DNA from 3 places in the Marinomonas sp. GJ51-14 genome. Region 3 is predicted to be linked to each of the others. Evidence: predicted binding sites of a transcription regulator. Region 3 holds the regulator's gene; each other region holds the start of a gene.

The links. The regulator sigma-54, encoded in region 3, starts transcription at its own class of promoters, with help from an activator protein. The targets are predictions, from matches to a motif close to TGGCACNNNNNTTGCTNT.
Region 1: codB (cytosine permease) is a predicted target of sigma-54. The motif match lies at 6,536-6,553, and genes of this name have one in related genera.
Region 2: hpxO (FAD-dependent urate hydroxylase HpxO) is a predicted target of sigma-54. The motif match lies at 1,124-1,141, and genes of this name have one in related genera.

The regions. Positions count from the first base shown of each region.
Region 1 covers NZ_CM147879.1:3,556,686-3,564,580, forward strand. Annotated here, with positions in the region: gene AC0L3Y_RS17185 (DUF2127 domain-containing protein) at 1-451, opposite strand, end outside; gene AC0L3Y_RS17190 (dicarboxylate/amino acid:cation symporter) at 629-1,942, opposite strand; gene AC0L3Y_RS17195 (methyl-accepting chemotaxis protein) at 2,312-3,904, shown strand; gene katG (catalase/peroxidase HPI) at 4,065-6,260, opposite strand; gene codB (cytosine permease) at 6,599-7,852, shown strand; gene AC0L3Y_RS17210 (PucR family transcriptional regulator) at 7,852-7,895, shown strand, end outside.
Region 2 covers NZ_CM147879.1:2,568,789-2,576,683, reverse strand. Annotated here, with positions in the region: gene uraD (2-oxo-4-hydroxy-4-carboxy-5-ureidoimidazoline decarboxylase) at 1-296, opposite strand, end outside; gene uraH (hydroxyisourate hydrolase) at 518-874, shown strand; gene hpxO (FAD-dependent urate hydroxylase HpxO) at 1,174-2,328, shown strand; gene AC0L3Y_RS12370 (methyl-accepting chemotaxis protein) at 2,663-4,546, shown strand; gene AC0L3Y_RS12365 (hypothetical protein) at 4,863-5,651, shown strand; gene AC0L3Y_RS12360 (MFS transporter) at 5,892-7,061, shown strand; gene AC0L3Y_RS12355 (hypothetical protein) at 7,133-7,426, opposite strand; gene AC0L3Y_RS12350 (hypothetical protein) at 7,521-7,751, opposite strand; gene etfB (electron transfer flavoprotein subunit beta) at 7,771-7,895, opposite strand, start outside.
Region 3 covers NZ_CM147879.1:2,808,169-2,816,063, reverse strand. Annotated here, with positions in the region: gene AC0L3Y_RS13400 (calcium/sodium antiporter) at 1-713, shown strand, start outside; gene lptC (LPS export ABC transporter periplasmic protein LptC) at 713-1,291, shown strand; gene lptA (lipopolysaccharide transport periplasmic protein LptA) at 1,275-1,784, shown strand; gene lptB (LPS export ABC transporter ATP-binding protein) at 1,785-2,510, shown strand; gene AC0L3Y_RS13380 (RNA polymerase factor sigma-54) at 2,586-4,061, shown strand; gene ptsN (PTS IIA-like nitrogen regulatory protein PtsN) at 4,079-4,528, shown strand; gene AC0L3Y_RS13370 (HPr family phosphocarrier protein) at 4,538-4,807, shown strand; gene mgtE (magnesium transporter) at 4,882-6,168, shown strand; gene yjgA (ribosome biogenesis factor YjgA) at 6,175-6,708, shown strand; gene AC0L3Y_RS13355 (YhdP family protein) at 6,875-7,895, opposite strand, start outside.

The DNA.
Region 1 (7,895 bases), 750 kb from region 3:
GTTTATTCTTTACACCACGTTTTAAAACCCTAAATAAATAGCCAGCAATAGCAAGATTAATAACCAAGGCTGACACACTAAAAACATTGAGATCTTGATAGATGGCATACAATTCAAAAGGGATATAAAGCGATGCGGTAATAAAAGCAAACCATTCAATCCAAAGTAATTGATTCCAAAGCCCATAAGCTAATACAAATCGAAAAGCGCCATAAATAAGAGCAACTAAAGTTACTAAAATTAAACTGTTATTAGAAATCTTGTCGACCAACATCAAAACGATTGTAGGGTAATGACCGACAGGAGATATCCCCCATTTTAACATGAAATCTAACATTATCTGATGAAGATCTTCGCCAACCAAAGCATTAACGCCAATGGCTACGGATAATGCGAGTACCCCTTTAAAGCCCTCTAATAACGCAATGGCATTTAACCCTTGAAATTTCATAGTGACTACTTTGTTGCTAAAAAATTAGAATAAACGAAGAAAAAGACAAAACAAAGTCGTTTCCGTTTTATTTTAAATACTAGAAATAAAGTAGAAGACCTTTGCTTGAAAACAAAAAGGGAAAGCCCATTGCACAGAAAAATGCAGGCCTTCCCTTTTTTTGCTTACGGTTTTAGATTATTTGCTATGGCTACGAATTACACCTGCTTCAGGATTATCAAAAATTGTCATGTCAATTTTATCCTCACCTTTCGCCACAATGGCTGAAACGACAGCATCACCGGTAATATTAACAGCGGTTCGACACATATCCATTAAACGGTCGACACCTAACAACAGACCAACGGCTTCTACAGGTAAACCAACTTGCGTCAGCACCATAGTTAACATGATCATACCAACACCGGGAACCCCAGCTGTACCAATGGAAGCGAGTACTGACATCAATATAACCGTTAAGTAACCACTTAGGCCCAAATCTACACCATATACATTGGCAATAAAAACAGTCGCAACACCTTGCATAATCGCAGTGCCATCCATGTTAATCGTTGCACCAAATGGCACAGTAAAAGAACCAACAGACGGATGCACACCAACTCGATTCGTCACCGCATCCAATGTCACGGGAATAGTGGCATTAGAACTGGCCGTTGAAAATGCAAAGGTCTGAGCCGATCTTATCTTCTTCAAGAAAGTCAGCGGGCTCAAACCGGTGAAAAGTTTCAAAAGAACCATCAAGGTAATAAAGCAATGGAAAGCCAATGAACCAAGTAACGCCGCCACGTACCCCATTAACGGAATAAACATAGCCGGGCCATTTTCAGCAAAGGTTTTGGCAATCAAGAAGAAAACACCATAAGGTGCAAATGACATGACGATTTTCACCAAGTTCATCATTAAGTCATTCATGAGCATAGCGCCATCTTGCAGGGGTTTACCTTTATCACCTAACATCAGAAGCGCAACGCCTACTAGTACCGTATAAAATATAATCGGTAGCATGGAACCATTTGCCATGGCTTGTATAGGGTTGGTTGGAACAATATTAATTAATACATCCACAAGTGATGGTGCGCTTTTCGCTGTCACTTCTTTCATAGCAACAGAGCCTTGTTCAAAGCCTGCACCTATATTTAATAATGACGCTAATAATATGGCTGTAGCAATCGCAATCGCTGTAGTTAATAGGTAAAAAATCACAGATTTGCTACCAACACGTCCTAAGACACGAACATCACCAATACCAATGACACCACAAATTAAGGAAAAAACGACCAATGGCACAACTAACATCTTCAGTGCCGAAACAAACATTTTTCCTACCGTTTCAAAAACGCCGTAGACAAAAAAATCAGCTATGGCGTTATTACCTTCTTGGACAACACCATCGACACCAAAACTAAAGTTCACTAATAGGCCAAGGGCCAAGCCTAGTAGCATCGAATACACAATTTTTGTTGTTAAGGTTGCGGAATACCACCAACTCATATTTAACTCTCCTTATTTTTCAAATTATGACGAACATTATAAAATTCTGTTATATGAAGTAAACACAAGCTTTAGGCAACTCAGAACGGCTTCTGTCCATTTAAAATAGCTTCATATTTTCCTCATCTTATATAAATCTAGCTTATTTTGAGCTAAAACCTGTCATATTTTGTAAACATTGCTTACACATTCCTGTCAAATACTATAGCTTTGTATATTCATCGAGTATGGTTTAGATATACAAAAACAACAGATCATAGGGGTATCCCTTTTTATCCTGGAGTGTTACTTATGTTTAGATCGTTAAAAGCCCAAATATACATGTTTGCTTTTGCCCCCTTTCTTTTAGTGGCTCTTGTAGGCATTTTTATGCAAATAAAAACTCTCGACACAATCAATCAGCAAGTTTCACAGATTTCAGAAGATGCCATTATTGAAGTTGAGAAAAGACGCCTGGTCACGGTTATCGATTCTTCTTTAAGTATTATCAAACCCTATCTTGATATGCCCGGCAAAGAAGGCTTAGAAGATGCGTTAGCACTCCTTTATAACTATCGATTCGACAACGATGTAGGTTACTTATTCGCCTATGACGGAGAAGGTACACGTTTAATGAGTGGTTCTGGGGTTGGAGTTGGTGGAAACTTTATTGATTCAAAAGACAAACTCGGTAACTTTATCGTCAAAAACATACTCGCTGCTGCCAAATCTGGCGAAGGCTTTACTACCTATTATTTCCCTAAAAAAGGGGAAACAGAACCTTCAGCAAAATACAGCTACTCCCTATGGATTGATAAGTGGAACGTTGCAATCGCAACTGGCTTCTTTATCGATGGCACAGAAGTAATGTTGAACAATATAGACAACTCACTTAAAAAATCCCAACAATCTAGCCTCTTTCAAAACTTATTAGTGATATTAGGATTGGCTGTTTTTGTTGCTATCGTCGTATTCTTTTCCGTTCGACTCATGCTGACTGCACTTACGTCTCTGCGTGATGCAGTGGAAGATTTAGCAGATGGTGAAGGTGATCTAACCGCCACTTTACCTGGAAGCTCATTAGATATCTTGGATGATATTTCTAGCCACTTTAACCGTTTCTTAGCATCAATGGCTGGCGATATAAACAGTTTAAAAAGTGCCTGTGATCAATTAAACGAAGTCGCCTCTGTATCAAGACAACAACATAAAGAGCTTGCCCTAGCCTCTGATAGACAAGTTCAAGAAACTGCTAATACAGCAACAGCCATTGAAGAAATGTCTACAACAGCAATGGAAATTGCCGACAACGCCGAACGTACACGAACTTCGGCTGAAAATACTGACGCTGAAGTTCAAAATGTGCTTAAACAGGTCCAAATATCGGGTGAAGAACTTAATGCATTGAACGGCGTATTAGCCAGTGTTGAAGAATCTATCCAAGAGCTAGGTGGCAACGTTGAAGAGATAAATTCAGTTCTAAGTGTTATCCAAGGCATTTCCGAACAGACTAACCTACTTGCATTAAACGCCGCTATCGAAGCAGCACGTGCTGGTGAACTTGGTCGAGGGTTTGCGGTGGTTGCCGATGAAGTACGAAATCTTGCTCAACGCAGCCAACAAAGTACCGTTCAAATTCAAACGATTCTCGATAAACTACAGCTAAGCGCTGAAAAAACTATTCAAGACATGAGTAATACAACTGAAAAAAGAACCGCTGTTATCGAATCTATGGACGCGATTACACACATCATCAATTCAAGCTCTGAGTCTATTAAACAACTCACCAGCATGAACGTCGATGTTTCAAATGCTGCTAGCCAGCAGTCCTCTGTAGTAAATGACATGGCTCAGAATATCAGTGGTATAGCAGATCTTGCGGATTCGATTGGTAAGAGTTCGAAAGAAACCAGCGTTCAGTTCTCTCGACTTGAAGAGCAATCCAAACTTATTCAACGTGTAACAAGTAAGTTTAAAACCTAATCGTTAAATTGTTCTAAAAAGCCTCATCATGCTGACTATAGTTTGTTTGATGGGGCTTTTTTTATGCCTAATTTTTTGTCATAAACACCTAAATATCACCCATAAAAAAACCCCGTAATCTTTTCAAATTAAGGGGTTGGGTGTTGGTAACACTAGGAGATTAAGCTAGATCGAAACGATCCAACTCCATTACTTTCGTCCATGCTGCAACAAAATCTGTCACAAAACGATCTTGTGCATCATTGCAAGCATATACTTCAGCAATAGCGCGAAGTTGAGAGTTCGAACCAAAGATTAAATCTGCGCGAGTCGCTGTCCACTTCACCTCGCCAGTTTTACGATCTTGACCTTCGAATTCATCCTCTTCTTCAGATAAAGTCGTCCATTTGGTCGCCATATCTAATAAGTTAACAAAGAAATCATTCGTCAATGTTTCTGGAGTTTGAGTGAATACACCATGAGCAGACTGCTCAACATTCGCACCCAACACTCGTAAACCACCAATCAGCACTGTCATTTCTGGAGCAGACAGAGTTAATAGCTGAGCTTTATCTAACAACATTTCTTCCGTTGATACTGTGTAATTACCTTTCTGGTAATTACGGAAACCATCCGCAATCGGTTCAAGAACAGAAAAAGACTCTACATCTGTTTGCTCTTGAGAAGCGTCTGTACGGCCTGGAGTGAAAGGTACTGTGATATTTTTACCAGCTGCTTTCGCGGCTTTTTCAACCCCTGCCGCACCGGCAATAACAATCAAATCAGCAAGAGAAACCTGCTTAGCAGAGTTCCCACGATTGAATTCCGCTTGAACCGCTTCAAGTGTTTTCAATACCGTAGACAATTTCTCAGGTTGGTTTACTTCCCAATCTTTTTGAGGTGCAAGACGGATACGAGCACCATTCGCGCCACCACGTTTGTCTGAGCCACGGAAAGTAGAAGCCGACGCCCAAGCTGTTGAAACTAAATCAGATACGGACAAACCTGAAGCAATGATTTTTGCTTTAAGATTTGCAACGTCTGTCTCATTAACTAATTCATGGCTCACTGCAGGGACTGGGTCTTGCCAGACAAGCTCTTCTTTCGGCACTAATGGACCAAGGTAAGAAGCAATCGGCCCCATGTCACGGTGAGTCAATTTGAACCACGCACGAGCAAAAGCGTCGGCAAATTCTTCTGGATTCTTGTGGAAGCGACGAGAAATTTTTCCGTACTCAGGATCCATGCGTAATGCAAGATCACTGGTAAACATAATAGGCAAATGCTTTTTCGTACTATCGTGAGCATCAGGTACATTCGCTGCAGAAGGGTCTGTTGGAACCCATTGAATGGCACCTGCTGGACTTTTCACAATATCCCAATCGTAACCAAATAAAATATCGAAGTAGCCGTTATCCCATTTTGTTGGTGTACTCGTCCAAGCACCTTCTAAACCACTAGAAATCGTGTCAGCGCCGTTTCCAGTACCCTGAGAGTTACTCCAGCCAAAACCTTGTTCTGCAATACCAGCAGCTTCTGGATCTGCACCTACCTGTGCCGCATCACCTGCGCCGTGAGCTTTACCAAATGTGTGACCACCAGCAATCAAGGCAACGGTTTCTTCATCATTCATCGCCATACGAGCGAAAGTATCACGGATATCACGAGCGGAAGCCAAGGCACTTGGCTCGCCATCTGGGCCTTCTGGGTTGACATAAATAAGGCCCATTTGAACCGCAGCTAAAGGATTTTCTAGATCACGTTCACCTGTATAACGATCATCATCTAACCAAGTTTTTTCTGTTCCCCAGTAGATATCATCTTCGGGTTGCCATACATCCACTCGACCACCACCGAAACCAAATGTTTTCAGCCCCATGGATTCTAATGCACAATTACCAGCAAGAATCATTAAATCTGCCCAAGAGATTTGACGGCCATATTTTTGCTTGATAGGCCAAAGTAAACGACGTGCTTTATCAAGATTGACGTTATCAGGCCAGCTGTTCAGTGGTGCAAAACGCTGTGAGCCAGACGTCGCTCCGCCACGGCCATCGGCAGTACGGTAGGTACCTGCACTGTGCCACGCCATACGAATAAAGAATGGACCATAATGTCCGTAATCCGCTGGCCACCAATCTTGTGAATCTGTCATCAACGCGAATAAATCTTGGCGAACGGCTTCAAGATCTAATTTTTTAAATTCTTCTGCATAGTTGAAGTCTTCACCCATTGGGTTAGATTTTTTAGAGTGTTGATGCAAAAGGTTTATATTCAATTGGTTTGGCCACCAATCTTTGTTTGCTGTACCACGTGCTGCTGACTGAACTGCTGGGGTTTCACCGTGATTAAAAGGGCATTTACTTTCATTGGACATAAGGAACTCTCCTACTCGCTTTAGTAATATGTTTTATTTAACTTGTAATAGTTATAATCTTTAACAAAGCAATTAACTAATAAATAAAAACTAACATTGCGATAGTTTCGGTAATCCCTCACTGCTTACTGCTGTTTATTAGTGCATGGTATTCATAAAGAATAGCTTAATGGCAATAGATAGAAACTAGGTGTTGTGTAAAGCGCCTAAGCATTTCTTGCAATGTTTCGTTATCTCGCCATAAATAATCTTATTAGTGACCTATGAGACAAAATTGGTTCATTAGTTGCTTAGACTTTAAGGAAGCTATGTTGGCTTATTCATTATGGGAGATGACTATGACGCAATCAGATTATCCGTTAGTTGAGGTACCGCAAAACAAACGCCGTGGTTTATTGCCAATGGCAGCCATTTTGCTTGGCTTTACCTTTTTCACAGCGACCATGTGGGCTGGCGGAACACTAGGAACGGCTTTTTCTTTTTCAGAATTACTCTTGGTAATTTTTGTTGGTAACTTGCTGCTTGGAACTTATGCTGCTTTTTTAGCATACATTGCCTATAAAAGTGGCTTAAACAGTGTCTTAATGGGACGGTTTTGCTTTGGTGAAATCGGCAGTAAATTATCCGATTTCATTCTCGGCTTCACTCAAATTGGTTGGTATGCTTGGGGGACTGCAACACTCGCGATTGTCTTAGTAAAAATCACCAGCATTCCAGAATCATGGCAAACACCATTAATGGTTTTATTTGGCATGGCATTTTGCATTACTGCAATGATCGGCTTTAGAGGTATGGATTTACTCTCTCGAGTTGCTGTACCAGCCATGCTAATTTTCATTCTTATCAGCCTTTATACGGGCCTTGTCGATGTTGGTGGTGTTTCGGCATTAATCGGAATTGAACCAAGCCAGAGTTTAAGCTTTACTGCCGCGATTACCATTGTCATTGGCACCTTCGTAAGCGGTGCAACACAAGCAACTAACTGGAGTCGTTTTGCAAACAGTGGGAAAGTAGCTGTTTGGGCGACTATGGCGGCGTTCTTCATCGGTAATGGTTTGATGGTGTTAACGGGGGCACTGGGTACGCTAATTTATCAACAAGCCGATATCGTTGATGTCATGCTTGCACAAGGCTTTTTAGTGTTAGCTGTTCTTATGCTGTTCCTCAATATTTGGACGACTCAAGACAATACGATTTATAACTTTGCAGTGGCGGGTTGTAACCTTATTCGTACTGATAAACGTCGTACCGTAACGGTTATTGGTGCCGCAATCGGGACTGTGATGGCCGTATTTGGTATGTATAACTTCTTGATTCCATTCCTGATTTTGTTGGGTACTTTTATTCCACCTATTGGTGGTGTCATCATGGCTGATTTTTGGTTACGTCATAAAGGTAAATACCCATTACTAAAGAATACAAAGCTACCTGACTTCAATTGGGTTGGACTTGGTTCTTATGCGATTGCCTCTACTGCAGCGTATTTTTCACCTGTTGTGCCACCTATAGTCGGTGTTTTTGTTGCAGTAGTTGTATATGGTGTTTTAACCTCATTACTTCAGACTCAAACAAAAACGGTCTTAAACAATTAATGAGTATTTGCTGTGCTGATATACCACGTTTACCCGGCCTTGA
Region 2 (7,895 bases), 240 kb from region 3:
GCCCCAGCTTGCTCTGATTTCGAAGCATCAGTCAGTTCACCCACAGCCGCGGCTTTTCCGGCTAAATCTGGGTGTGCACGTAATAGCATCAATTTTTGCTCATCACTGCTTTGATCCACGATATCTCGCATTGCCCGTTGGACTTTTTCAATATCATCGAAGTAGCCAGCAGGATGCTCAGACTTTTGACGCCATAGTTGCTCGGCTACCCATGACGAGTGTTCATAAATACCGCTTAACAATGAAACAAAATCGGCTTCATCTTGTGAGTGAAATACGGCTTGTTGGTTCTGCATAACAGGTCTCCAAAATATTCGCGTTATGAATTAAGAAAAGGCTCACTCATTTTTACTTTTCTAAGTATAAAATTCACAATCCAGAAAATCATTAAAACATATGGCACAGTTATTGATCTATATGAAACAATAGTTTCAACCTTAGATTTACAGTTCAATATTTCATTTTTGCAATATACGGGCAAAATACTCAAATTCGTTTCAACAGTTAAGGAAAAACAATGGGCTATTTAACCACTCATATTCTTGATACAACCAAAGGCGTTGCCGCAGCCAATGTGAAGATACAACTATTCAAACACGATAAAGATGGCCAGCGTCAATTGCTTCACACTACGATAACCAATGACGATGGACGCTGCGACCAGCCATTGTTAGACGCTGAAAACTTCATTGCTGGGGTTTATGAACTTGAATTTGCTATTGATGACTATTTTGCAAAACAAGGCATTGAAGTAACAGAACCCAGTTTTCTCAATACAATTGTTATCCGCTTTGGAATTAGTGATGAAGAAGCACACTACCATATTCCTCTTTTGGTCTCTCCATACTCTTACAGCACTTACCGCGGCAGCTAAAAATAATTAAGTGATAAAGAAAAGAGCCTATTTTTGAAGTAACTCCTTTAAAGTTGAAAACTTCAGGCTCTTTTATTTTCATTAGCAATCCCCCTAAAAAACGCACCAACAAAACCAACCGCGCACCACAATAAAGCAAACATAATTCATCATTCAAACAGGTTTAATTCTTATCTCTATCGTTTTTCTCCTTCTGAAGAAGCCTAAAACAAAGGTTTCACAAAAAAAATTATAGGCACATTTGTTTCATGGTACATTTTTTGCGTTTCAGTCAGTAATTAGACATTTAAGGAACTGATATGAAAGCATTAATCATTGGTGCAGGCATTGGCGGCATGTCCGCTGCCGTGGCTTTAAAACAGCAAGGCATTGAATGCGAAATTTTTGAAGCCGTAAAAGAAATGAAACCTGTTGGCGCTGCTTTATCTATTTGGCAAAACGGTGTGAAATGCATGAGACACCTTGGCATGGGCCACATCATGGACGAACTTGGAGGCCCGATGCACAATCTCGCTTATCAAGACGGTTTCACAGGAAACATAATGACACAGTTCAGTCTTAAACCTTTATTAGAGGCAGTTTCTGAACGCCCTTGCCCAGTTTCCAGAGCTGACTTACAAAGCCAAATGATTGATTTCTGGGGTCGTGATAAAGTCCAATTTGGTAAACGAATTGAAAAAGTAGAACAAACCGACACCAGTGTAACGGCTTACTTTACTGATGGCACCAGCGCTACAGGCGATATGATGATAGCAGCAGATGGCACACGCTCTGTTGTTCGAGCACATGTACTGGGCAAAGAACTAGACCGTCGTTACGCAGGTTATGTCAACTGGAATGGCTTAGTGGATATAAACACAGACATAGCACCAGCTGATCAATGGACTACCTTTGTTGGAGAAGGTAAACGTGTTTCCATCATGCCAATTGCAGGTGGCCGCTTCTACTTCTTCTTTGACGTACCACTACCATTGGGCCTTAAAGAAGACAGAACAACAGTTACTAGTGATTTAAAAGGTTACTTCAAAGGTTGGACAAAACCGGTCCAAACCCTTATTGACGCCATTAATCCAGAAACCACAAACCGTATAGAGATACATGACATCACACCATTTGATACCTTAGTGAAAGGCAACATCGCCCTACTTGGCGACTCTGCTCACAGCACCACACCCGACATAGGCCAAGGCGGTTGCTCTGCACTAGAAGACTCGGTTGTATTAGGCCAATGCTTTGCTGAAACTAAAGACATCCATGCTGCCATTAAAAACTACGAAGAAAAACGTCGTTTCCGTGTTCAAGATCTTGTCTTAAAAGCCCGTAAGCGCTGTGACGTGACTCATGGTAAAGACATGCAAGAAACTCAGGCTTGGTACGATGATCTACGAGTAGAAAAAGGTGAAAACATCATTGAAGGCATTCGAAATACAATTGTGAATGGTCCATTAAATTGATTGCTCATCTCAATATTTAATAACAAATAAGTTATTTAACATTTATCAAGGGTCACATTTAAAGGTGACCTTTTTTATGAACCACAAAGAATGCCAATTGAAACAACAGTTCTTTTTTTCAAGTTAAATTCTGTTCAAGGGTTTAAACCATTTCCCTCCCTCCATTTATCAAGACAGAAAATACCAATTGAACAAGCCAACCCTTAATATCATCTTAATAACCCTTAATATTTACATGAATTTATGAAACGAAATTATATAATTTCATCCACATAAAATAATATAATTTCGCAGTTAATCTCATTAACAGTCTAAAGGATGGACAGGAAATATTATGAGCGCGAAAATAAGATTATTAAGCTATGTCGGAGCATTATTTGCTGCGGCTATATTAATTGTATCTCTTACGGGGTATTTGAATTTTAAATCAGCTTCTGTTACCCACTCTACAGAGAGTCTAAAAACAGAGTCTTTTTTGATTTCTAATGCATTGGAACAACGAGTCCAACGCTATTTTGACAGTTTAAGTATTGTTGCTGGTGATTTACCTATAGATAAAGACGGCCACATTGATGTAGACGTCGTAGTTAATAAACTCAAAGAAACAACAAAAGCACTCGATGTTGTAGCAACGGTTGTTGCCCTTGAAAGTGGAAAGACATTTATCGCGACTGGCGAGATAGCTAATTTTAATGCGAAAGCACTTGGCAGAGAGTGGTATGAAAGAATTTTTGCGGGCGAAAAACAGATCATTACCAAACCATATAAAACCGCCGATACTGGGGAACTAGTAATGGCATTTGCGGTTCCTGTTATGCGCGATAACAAGATCGTAGCCACTTTACTTATCAATACCAAAGTACTTGGCATTACACAGTTTGCCAAAAGCCTCTCTGAAAAAAACCAGCTTATTGTAAGCCGAGCCGATGGCTTTATTCTTGCTGCTCCTGAAGCGGATAAAATTGGTGAAAACTTGTTTAAACTTCAACCTTCATTTGAAGCCTATAAAGACAAAGAAAACAGCCAACATAACTATAATGACTCTGGTGAAGAATATGTTGTAAGCAGCGCAAGAATAGCATCCTTAGGTTGGAATGTTTGGTCGCTAGATACAGCAGGTCACATTAATGCACCTTCCAACTCAAACCTGATTCAAGGCCTTACCCTTTCTATTTTTTTAATTCTAATCGCCTTAGGTATCATCTATTTGTTTGTGATGAAGCTTATGTATAAACCAATTGGAGGTGAACCAAAAGAAATTGAAGAGCTAGTAAAACGTGTAGCCAATGGTGACTTAAGTTTACAAGCTTCGGTAACAGGAAAAGAAACGGGGATTTATGCTGCAACTATTTTGATGATTAACAACCTAACAACCATCATCAACAATATTAGTGAAACCACAGATCAACTTAAATTATCGTCAGATAACGTTACGACCTCTGCAGATAGAACAAACAGCAGTTCTAAGAAGCAAATGGCTCAGTTAGAGAAAACCTCTACTGCGATGAATGAAATGACCATGACAGTTGAGGAAGTGGCGCGAAATGCATTGCAAGCATCAACCGCTGCGAAAGAGGCCAATGAGTTCTCTGATTTAGGTATTAACGTTGTTCAAGAAATGAATGACAGCATTTCCACCTTATTGATTGATCTTGAAAAGGTCATGGCTGTAACCACTAAACTTGAAAAGGAAACTCAAGGTATTGACAGTATTTTAGAAGTCATCAACGCCGTTTCTGAACAAACTAACTTACTTGCATTAAACGCTGCAATTGAAGCCGCGCGAGCAGGTGAACATGGTCGGGGCTTCGCCGTTGTCGCAGATGAAGTTCGTAGTCTAGCTAATCGTACAAAGGAAAATACGGACGAAATTAAAAGTATGATAAGCAAGCTTCAAGATGAAGCTCTGCAATCAGTTCAGTTAATGAGCAACAATATGACAGATGCGAGAACGACTGCAGCCAAGTCAAATGATGCAAGCAAAGCATTACAGTCAATCCAAAATGCCGTCTCTGTGATTCAAGATATGAATGTACAAATTGCCACCTCTGCAGAAGAACAAACTCATGTAGCTTCTGAGATCAACGCTAGTATTCTTGAAATTAATGACCTTGCGAAAGAAACCTATGAGAATTCAAACCGTAACAAGGGTATGGCATCTAACCTCACTAATCTGGCATTAACATTAGATAAATCCGTTGATGTGTTTAAACTATAAAGTCTTAGATTCCATATCTAAATAGTCTAGATAGGTAGAATACGCTTCTACCTGTCTTCATTTTCCAGTGAAGGCATGTTTCGAGCTTTCATTGGAAAATTATTATGATATAAAATAACCCTCCATATAAAATAAAAACCACGGTTCAAAAAGTGCTTCCCCGTCTTATTTATTACCTAAGTTTAGTTGTTTGCATAAGCTACCCTAAGTCTCTAAAACCTTACAAAGCATAGATATATCAATGATATAGGTCCTTTTCATGTAAGGCTATCAGTGATATAAAGCGTCCACTGAAATTCAAATTTAAGGGTTAAACATGAAAGGCTTCTTGCTCATTATTGGTATTTTTTTATCTCATACTGTTGCAGCATTAGATTTAGTAAAATACCCAATTGAACTCAGTTCTTACGAAGGCATCACTGTTGTTATCGCTCCGACATCAGATAAAAAACAAGCCTTACTAAAAATAACAGGAATAAACCATAGTATTGATGATGTGGTTTTTCTGACCACTTACAAACAACATGGCAACAAAAAAGCCTATAAATACACATTCGACGGCAGCGAGCGCGCTTTAGTCAGTGTGGATGATCATTATGGCTGCTGCTCATATGAACTATATTTACCTGATACCCGAAAAAGCATTTACCTAGAAAAAACGGAGAATACAGACCCTGTCATTACTAAGAATTTACTGGCTCAGTATGAACAGCAACTAAATAAGGGAGTTCAAGCAAAACTAGCAACTTTTAACCGTAAAAAGCATGTTGCAAGCCAACAACAAAATATTCTTAGGGCAAATAAAGAGGTTCTGGAAAAATGCGAACTTCCTATTCAATCAAGTATCGATTGGAAAAAAGTCTCTGACGCAGATCTAAAAAAATATTCAGTTGGTTCATTTTGCGCTCAAGTAGGTCACGAAATAGCAAAAATGTGCGGACAAAACAATCAATTCAAAACGCAAGTATCTCAATTCCAAGTGGTTCAATGTGAATTTACAGATACACTAAAGTTACGCCAAAATGACAAAACGCTTAACTTTAAAATAGCACCAACAGAGCCTAACCAACCACAGTTTATCAACTCATATTTACGTAATTTATAATTATTTTCTGAATAAATAAACAATATCTCAGCTAATACCGCCTCACTTATCTAAAGAAAAAGTGAGGCGGTATTTTTTATTCGCTTCTACTTCCTCATTAAATAGATTCATCATCACAAGAATGAAAGTCATCAAAATTATTTAACCTTGCTGTGATAGCATAAGATTATTAATAAAACTCTAACGGCTAATTCTAAACTTTCGTTTTAAGCGCAAAATTAATTCACCAAAGGAATACATATGTTAGGCATAACAGTTTGGGGGTTATCCCTTGGGCAGGCGCTATTAATTACAGGAAATATTTTACTCGTTTCTGTCACCGCATTAATTGGTAACAAAATCAGTCCATCAGCGGATTTAGCAACGGTTCCTGTCGCCCTGCAATTTATAGGTTTAATGAGTGCGACCTTGCCTGCCGCTTTATTGGTTCGTTTACTGGGCAGAAAAGTCGTTTTTTTAATAGGTAACACTATTGGACTGTTTGGTGCAGCATTAGCTTATTACGCCCTATTACACAGTGACTTTTGGCTGTTCTGCACTTCAACTTTTTTATTGGGTGTTGCCATTGGTATTGGTCAACAATATCGTTTTGCGGCAGTCGAAAACTGTCCGGAAGGTAAAGGCCCACAAGCCATTAGTTTGATTATGGGAGGCGGTATTTTAGCGGCTGTACTTGGTCCTAATCTAGCAGTTTGGTCCGAGTACATTATTCCAGATACACAATACATTGGTGCGTTTGCCGCTCTCTTCATCCTATATGCTATAACCACAGTTCTGGTTGCTGTGTTACCGCTTAAAAAAGCTAGCATCGAAGAACAAACAGGAACACCGCGCTCTTACGCTGAATTACTTCGTCAGCCCGTTCTAATTGCCTCGATCACATCAGGCGCAATTGGCTATGCAGTAATGGTATTAATCATGACGGCCACACCGCTCGCTATGCATGGTCATGGGTTTCATTTTGGACATACCGCCAGTGTCATTCAATGGCATGTATTAGGTATGTTTGCACCATCATTTTTCACCGGTCATTTAATTAAGAAGTTCGGTACGAGTCGTATTGTCCAAGCTGGTTGTATATTACTTATCGCCTGCATTTTATTAAACCAATTTGGCACTTCTTATTGGTATTTTTGGACCGCGTTAGTCTTCTTGGGCATAGGTTGGAACTTCACTTTTATTGGCGCAACCAATCTGCTCACACAAACTTACCAGCCTGCTGACAAAGCAAAAATACAAGGTTTAAATGACTTTCTGGTTTTTGGCTCTTCCGCCGTGGCAAGTATTCTGGCGGGTTATTGGCAGAGTTTATTTGGATGGGAGATATTAAATATGCTGATGCTGCCCGCTATCTTTATCGCCATGATCACAGTTTACCTCAGTATGAAGCGATCTATAAAAACGGTTTAATCCAAAAAAATAGCCGCACTTTGTTTGTACGGCTATTTTGGTCTGTTACTTAATATTGGTGTTTAAAACACCTAATCAAACTGAATGACGTAAAAACAATAAATGATGGTGAGAAAGACGGGAAACAAATGCCACCAATAAGACAACTTCGGAGATTTTTTTATTGCTAAATACAAAAGCATTGATGCCACAATGATGCTAGACAAGGGAATTAATATAAAAGAAAGAGTAAATATAAAATTCTGAAAATCACTGATTTCATTGTTATTTACAACACCTGCAGCAGAAAAAATAACAAACATCATAACCATACCTGCAAAAGAAAATTGCGCGAAGGTCATTAAAAAAAGTACAAAGTAACGCATAAAATCAACCTATTCTTTTTATATCCTGTCTTATTTTAAAGCGAATAATTAAAGAAGGCACCTATTAACGTAAGACAGTAGAAAAAGAACTCGTCTAATCAATGGCTTTTATTACTGCCGACACATCAGGTAGAATAGTTGTATTAGGGTCTTGCATCTCATCAAATAAAGCCGCTACAAATGGGTGTTGTTCTGGGTATTCTTTCAACCATGACAGTAAGATTTCTTGAACCTCTGCCATAGATTGATCTACTGTTAGCGGAACACCAATAGCGATCAATTTTTCTTTAAAATCCACTTCGTCGATTAAATCTACGATCATCATAAGATCTTAAACCTTTACTTTAGCGAATGACTTTTTCTTCTAATAAAAGATCAAAAATAGCTTGGGCTTTTTCAGCTGGCGTTTCGTCTTTCATCACTTTACCGCCACTACCAACAGGCTTCGCGGTCGCCGCTTTAAAACGAT
Region 3 (7,895 bases):
TTTTGGGCGTCACTTTATTATTCTCAGCTATCCCAATTGCACCTGGATTATCAACAAAGGAAGTTCCTCTTGTTTTAGCTGTCACATTTCTCACCGGCTTTCTACTTTACGACCAGCATCTCACTGTATGGGATGGTGCCATATTAATTATCGCCTTCGTCATTGTGCTAAGTATCTTATTACGAGGCAGTAAAGATTTAAAAAGCCAACTAGAAGAAGAGTTACCTGAAGATGATGGAACATCTATCATAAAGTCTTTAATCATGGCCCTTATTGGCCTTGTAGTACTAATAGGCAGTTCTAAATTATTAGTTTGGGGGGCAATTGGCATTGCAACCAACCTTGGCGTTAGTGAGCTGGTTATTGGCCTAACAATTGTCGCTATTGGCACCAGCCTTCCTGAGTTGGCAGCATCAGTAAGCAGCGTGAGAAAAGGTCACCACGATATTGCAATTGGTAATATTTTAGGCTCTAACATCTTCAACCTCGCTACGGTATTGCCTTTGCCAGCTTTAATTGCTCCAGGTCTAGTTGACGCAAATATCCTTAGCAGGGATTATCCATGGGTACTAGGACTAACTGTAGCGTTGGCTTTAGCTATCTATTTATTTAAGAAAAGTAAAAACAATAGCATACCCAAATGGATAGGTTTACCACTACTAGCCTCTTATGCCATGTATTTATTCATCATTAGTACAAGTAGTTCAATGTAATGTTCAACATTAACAAATTATTTTCATTAAAATCATTTTCGCTTTTTGTCATTGTATTTGCATTGGCTGCCTTTTTGTTTTGGTATGGTTCGAAACCAACACAAAATTTGGTAAAAACAGAATCACTAAAAAGCTCACCGGATTACTTCATTACAAAGGTAACAGTAAAAAGGTTTGATAATGATGGCTTTTTAATAGAAGAAACCAATGCGGATCAGACTCTTCACTACATCAACGAATCGAAGACTTTATTAGAAAAACCTGACACAAAACGCAATTCAAAGTCCGGCAGTTGGAGTGCAAGAGCAGATAAAGGGGTTATTGAAGACGGAAGTAATGATATCCTATTAACAGAAAATGCTAACGCGACAAAAAAGTACCTGACATCTGAAGATATCTCTCTCAGTGCAGATAGCGTTCACTACCTAGATAAAAAACAATCACTAACAAGCAGTGGAAATGCCAAGCTTTTCTCTACTCAAGGAGAAACCTCTGCTGATACAATTACCACTTTTATAAATTCAGAAGAAGTCATCATGACAGGATCTGTACGAGGAAAATATGAAACAGCTTATTAACTTTAGCGCTTTGCTTACCTCAGCTTTAATCGGCCAATATGCTTACGCACTTCCTGATGACACGAATAAACCATTAGAAATTCAAGCTGATGAAGCTTCATTCGACCAAAATACAGGCGAAGCGATTTATAAAGGCAATGTATTCATTAAACAAGGCTCTATTGAGATCGAAGCTCAATATCTAAGAGTCTCAACAGATCAAAGCTCTCGCAAATTCACCAGCCTAGAAGCAAGCGGTTCACCTGCAAAATTCAGCCAACAGGTAGACTGGAGCGGCAACATAGTTATCAGTAAAGGTGATGAAATCCATTATTCAACTAGCGAATCCAAACTTGAAATCATGGGTAACGGCTATTTAAGTCGCATGCAAAACTCTATTGCAGCCGACTACATTCTTTATATGATAGATGATGGTACGTTTAATGCTGAGAAAAAAGACACAGGACGTGTATCTATGACACTACAACCTCAAGCACCTAAGGCAACAAAATAGATGGCCTTACTAGAAGCAAGAAACCTAGCAAAGAGCTATAAAAAGAGACAGGTCGTAAAAGACGTTTCCATATCTGTTGAATCAGGACAAGCTGTTGGCTTACTTGGCCCTAATGGCGCAGGCAAAACGACCTGTTTTTATATGATAGTTGGCATGGTCGCCAACGATGCTGGCGGCATATTTATTGATGGTAATGATATTACTAATAACGCCATGCACACTCGAGCCCAAAAAGGTATTGGCTACTTACCTCAAGAAGCCTCTATCTTTCGCAAAATGTCTGTCGAAGATAACATTTTAGCCATATTAGAAACTCGTAAAAAATTAACAACAGCTGAACAACATTCTAGGCTGGAAGACCTTTTAGAAGAATTTCACATTACTCACATTCGGAAAAACCTAGGTATGGCACTGTCTGGTGGTGAGCGTCGAAGAGTTGAAATTGCAAGAGCTGTTGCAATGAACCCCAAATTTATATTACTGGATGAGCCTTTCGCCGGTGTAGACCCAATTTCTGTAGGTGATATCAAACTGATAATCAAACACCTTCAAGAAAGTGGCATCGGTGTCTTAATTACCGATCATAACGTCCGGGAGACACTCGATATCTGTGATAAGGCCTACATTGTTGGTAACGGCTATATCATTGCGTCAGGAGATGCGGATACGGTCATCAATAATGAACAAGTCAAAAAGGTCTATTTAGGTGACGACTTCCGCTTGTAACCCCTTATCATTACTATAGAAAGGGAGTAGTATGCATAACTTGTTCCAATTCACTCAAACAAGAAGAGTTGCTCTATGAAGCAGTCTTTACAATTAAAACTCGGTCAACAGCTGACCATGACACCACAACTGCAACAAGCCATCCGCTTGCTGCAGCTTTCTACGTTAGATTTAAAACAAGAAATACATGAATTCCTTGAATCAAACCCTCTTCTTGAACTAGATGATGACGAACAACTTCATAATGAAATACCAGCCAGCATTGAATCTAAAAGCACTGACACTGTCCTTGATGCAAGTACCAGTGAAGAAGCTCGCGTAGAGTCTGAATGGACGGAAAACATTCCGGAAGAATTATCCATCGATAGTAACTGGGATGACACGTATCAAAGTTCAGCTGCAGTAAGTGATAACAATAGTTATGAGGGTGATAGTGATTTTGAAAGCCGTAATGCTCCAGCAGAAAGCATCCAAGATCATTTAATCTGGCAATTAAACCTAACTCATATGTCTGATAGAGACATTGAAATCGCCTATGCCATTATTGAATGTGTTCAACCCGATGGCTATCTCAGTATATCAACAGATGAAATTTGGGAATCACTTGGCGTTGAGCTAGAAGACTTAGATATAGAAGAAGTGGTTGCCGTGCAGCATCGATTACAACGTTTTGACCCTGTTGGTGTTTGCTCGATTGATTTACGTGACTCCCTATTAGTGCAACTAGAAGCATTTCAAAATCATCCGCTTTATAAAAGCACTCACAACCTTATTGACCATTATTTACCTTTACTGGGTAACCGCGACTTTGTCCAACTAAGCCGCAAAACAAAACTCAAAGATGAAGCACTAAAAGAAGTTGTTGATTTAATCCAGCAACTTAATCCGCGTCCGGGTTCAGTCATTGATGTAGACGATACAGATTATGTTATCCCAGACGTATCGGTGAAAAAACGCAATGGGACTTGGCAGGTGGAACTAAATAATGACGCACTCCCACCGATTAAAATTAACGAAACCTATTCTGCAATGGCCACAACATCAGCCGCAACAACTGAAGATGTAAGCTATATTAAAACGTCTCTTCAAGAAGCCAAATGGTTTATGAAGAGTTTACAAAGCAGAAATGAGACATTATTAAAAGTAGCCAGTTGCATTGTTAGCAGACAAATTGATTTCTTCGAATTAGGTGAAGAAGCAATGAAACCTATGGTCCTTCATGATGTTGCCGAAGAAGTTGGCATGCATGAATCGACAATATCCAGGGTGACAACACAGAAATATATGCACACCCCTAAAGGTATTTTTGAACTTAAATATTTCTTCTCAAGCCATGTTAATACAGCATCTGGAGGAGAATGTTCTTCTACCGCAATACGAGCTATGATTAAAAAGCTTGTTGCTGATGAGCCTGCGAAAAAACCATTAAGTGATAATAAGCTAGCCACTATATTGGCTGACCAAGGCATACAGGTTGCACGACGAACTGTTGCCAAATATCGTGAGGCGATGAACATCCCTCCTTCCAATGAACGTAAGCGATTGATCTAAACGGATACCATTTTAATATGTCATTAAAATCATTATTAAAAGCTGAGCTAGTTTTAGCAAAGCAAGATATTGTTAGTAAAAAACGCGTTCTAGAAAGCTTGTCTGAAGTAGCATCAAATCGCCTCCATTGCGATAATGAAGCCGTATATGATGCACTATTAGGACGAGAAAAACTTGGCAGCACAGGCATTGGTAATGGTATAGCCATTCCACACTGCCGCCTAGAATCAGCAAACCATACTGCAATTGTGGTTATGTCACTACAAAATCCTATTGATTTTGATTCAATTGACAAAAGAGCTGTTGATCTCATTTTTGCATTAATTGTTCCCCCCCATGAATGTGATGAACATTTAGCAACGCTTGCCCAGATTGCTGAACTTGCCCAATCCCCTCAGGCACTAGATAAATTACGAACTGCTCAAACTAATGAAGATCTATTTAATATATTTGAGTCATTAATATAGGACAAATACATGCAAGAAGTGTCTGTTACAATCATCAATAAATTAGGCTTGCATGCCCGTGCCGCCGGGAAACTTGTAGAAACGACCACTCGCTTCTCTTGCGATATCACCATTGAAAAAGAAGGCCGTAATGTAGATGGAAAAAGCATCATGGCAATGATGATGCTGGCTGCTGGTAAAGGCACGGAAATATTAGTAAAAACAAATGGAGAAGATGAAGAGGAAGCTATTAAAGCTATTATTGAGCTAATTAATAATCGTTTTGGTGAAGACGAGTAAAACCTACATGTCAGAAAAAAACGACTTTAGCCCACCTTCAAACGGTCACCGAATCACTCGAATCCGGTACCACAATGCAGATCCGTTATTTACTTAACGGAGCCTTACCCGCACAAGATGTTGCTAGACTATTAGAGTCCTCCCCACCAAAAGAGCGAAAACTTCTCTGGGAGCTAATAGACACAAAAAACGAAGGCGAAGTCCTACAGTATCTAAGTGAAGATATTGGCGCTCATTTCATGAAAAGCATGGATACTGAGCGACTTATTGCTGTCTCTGAAAATTTTGAGAGTGATGACCTCGCCGATTTACTTCAACACCTTCCAGAAACGATTGTAAAAGAAGTACTTGCGTCAATGACCACGCAGGACAGGATGCGAGTAGAAGCACTATTAAGCTACTCAGAAGATTCTGCCGGCGGCTTGATGAACACGGACACCATCACTATCCGTCCCAACATTACCATAGACATTGTTTTTCGCTACTTACGTAGGCATAACACATTACCAGATATGACAGACAATCTATTGGTTGTCAGTCGTTCCGACCGATTATTAGGAACGCTACCCCTTACAAAATTATTAGTGTCAGATGCTAACGCGACCGTTCGCGACATCATGGAAACAGAGTTTACCGTTATAGAAGCAGAAACCACAGCCAGTGAAGTAGCACAACTATTTGAAAAAATGGATCTTGTCTCAGCTCCTGTAATTGATGGTAAAAGCAAGAAACTATTAGGTCGTATTACTATTGATGATGTGGTGGATGTCATTCGTGATGAAGCTGAACACTCCATGTTAAGTATGGCTGGACTTGATGATGATGAGGATACTTTCTCCCCCATCATGAAAACAACCAAAAGGCGCGCCGTATGGCTTGGTGTTAATCTAATTACAGCCTTCATCGCTTCTTATGTGATTGGCTTATTTCAAAACACCCTTGACCAAGTTGTTGCCCTAGCTATTTTGATGCCTATTGTGGCAAGTATGGGAGGGATTGCCGGATCACAGGTATTAACTCTCGTTATTCGCGGTATTGCCCTAGATCAAATTGGTGCTACCAATACTCGCTGGCTATTAAACAGAGAGCTTATTGTTGGCCTTCTTAATGGTCTATTATGGGCAACAGTTATCGCCGCACTTACTGCACTTTGGTTTGACAACATAAAGATTGCCTATATCATTGCTGCTGCTACGATAATAAATCTGCTATTTGCGGCGACCACTGGTACACTTCTGCCGATTTTCTTAAAAAAAATTGGCGTAGATCCCGCATTGGCTGGCAGCGTAATTTTGACAACAGTGACCGACGTGGTAGGTTTTCTATCTTTTCTCGGCCTCGCTACTATCTTTTTAATATAGGTTCCCATGACAGACTTCGATCAACTTGAAAATGAAGACGAAATCCCTAAAAGCAAAACCCAGATAAAACGTGAAGTAGAAGCGTTACAAGATCTTGGTAAAAAAATGCTTGAACTTAGTAAAAACCAACTCAAAAAAGTCGAAATGTCAGAAACACTTCGCGATGCATTCATTGAAGCTGGCCGCATTAAGAAACATGAAGCTATGAGAAGACATTTGCAATACATTGGCAAAGTCATGAGAACGGAAGATCACGAAGCCATTGCTCAGCGTGTAGCACTATTTGACTCCACATCAGCGGCATACAATAAGTTATTCCATCAATTAGAAGTTAAGCGAGATGCTTTGATTGGTGAAAATAGTAAAGAGGTTTTGTCCCAGTATTTAGATGAAAACCCTGAAATTGAAGAAATTCAACTTCTTAGACAATTAATTCGACTATCTCAAAAAGAAGCATCACAAGAAGGCAGTACAACAACAAATCGCAAGAAACTATTTCGCTTTTTACGTGAAGCAGAAGAAAAACGCTTAGGGCTATAGAGCTTTTAAAGCGACATTAATCTTAATAAAAAGGCTCAGCTTGCTAATTATACAAGCTGAGCCTTTTTATTAAGATCCAAGAGTAAAAGATAAAGCGCCATTCAACACAACAATGATCATTACAGAAAATAACCGTTAACACACTTCCAAACCAAAAAAACTCTCACTATTTGGATTTATCTAACGGCTTGTATTTTATTGGCGTCATCGTTGGACTATCAAAAGAGCCTTCCACTTTATACTGTACACTGGTTACTTTTGACAGCTGGTCACCAATCAGTTTATCAGTTATATAAAGCAAACCCGCAAGCTGTGGAGTTCCCCACAAAAGACCAGCAATCGGCAAAGCTCCCGTGAGAGGAAAGGTTGCAGTTAATGTTTCATCTAGGGTTTCGTCCACTATATTAGCCTTACCAGTTAAAGAAAGTATAGCCGAAGGCGAGTCTATGGTGATAGGTGAAGTTGTTTTTAAAATACCAGCACTTATAGAAAGCTCTCCACTAAAATCATCATAAGTAAGTCCCGGTTGATACATATCAGAAAAATCAAGTGATAGCCTCCTAGTTAAAGCCCCAGCATTAAAAACACCCAAGAACTTCAAAAAAGCAGGTAATTCATCCACTTTACTAAAATTACCGTCTTCAGCAGAAAAACTAATACGTCCATCAATAGATGGCCTATCAAGGAAAAAAGGATGTCCTTTCCAATCAAGAGCCACATCAATTTGATATTTTTTCGAAGATACAAAGGCCTCACTAGAAAACTTACCAGTCAGCTCAGATAAATCAGCCCCCATAGCAGCAATGCGTAAAGTCACATGGGAGTCCTCACCTTGGTCTAACCAAATAAGGCTGCCTTTCAAGTCACCTTTCTTTAATTCAGTAGAAATCGGATCTATACGAACATAATTACCATCTCGAGTAACCTTTAACTGCCAATCACCATAAGGCTGCTCATTAATATATAGCTGATCCGCAGCTAATGTCATATCTGGAATTTGATTAGCTGCAACTGGAGCCGTTGGGACGAGATCTGACAGGGTAATATCCGAATCAGCCTCTGATGAGGCAGTATTCCAACTTAGAAAATTAAAATGAAGATCAGGAATACCACCCTTATCAACAAAAGAGAAATTAACTTCATCCGAACTTACATACAAAGATTTATCTGATGTAGCGTTGTAAGTA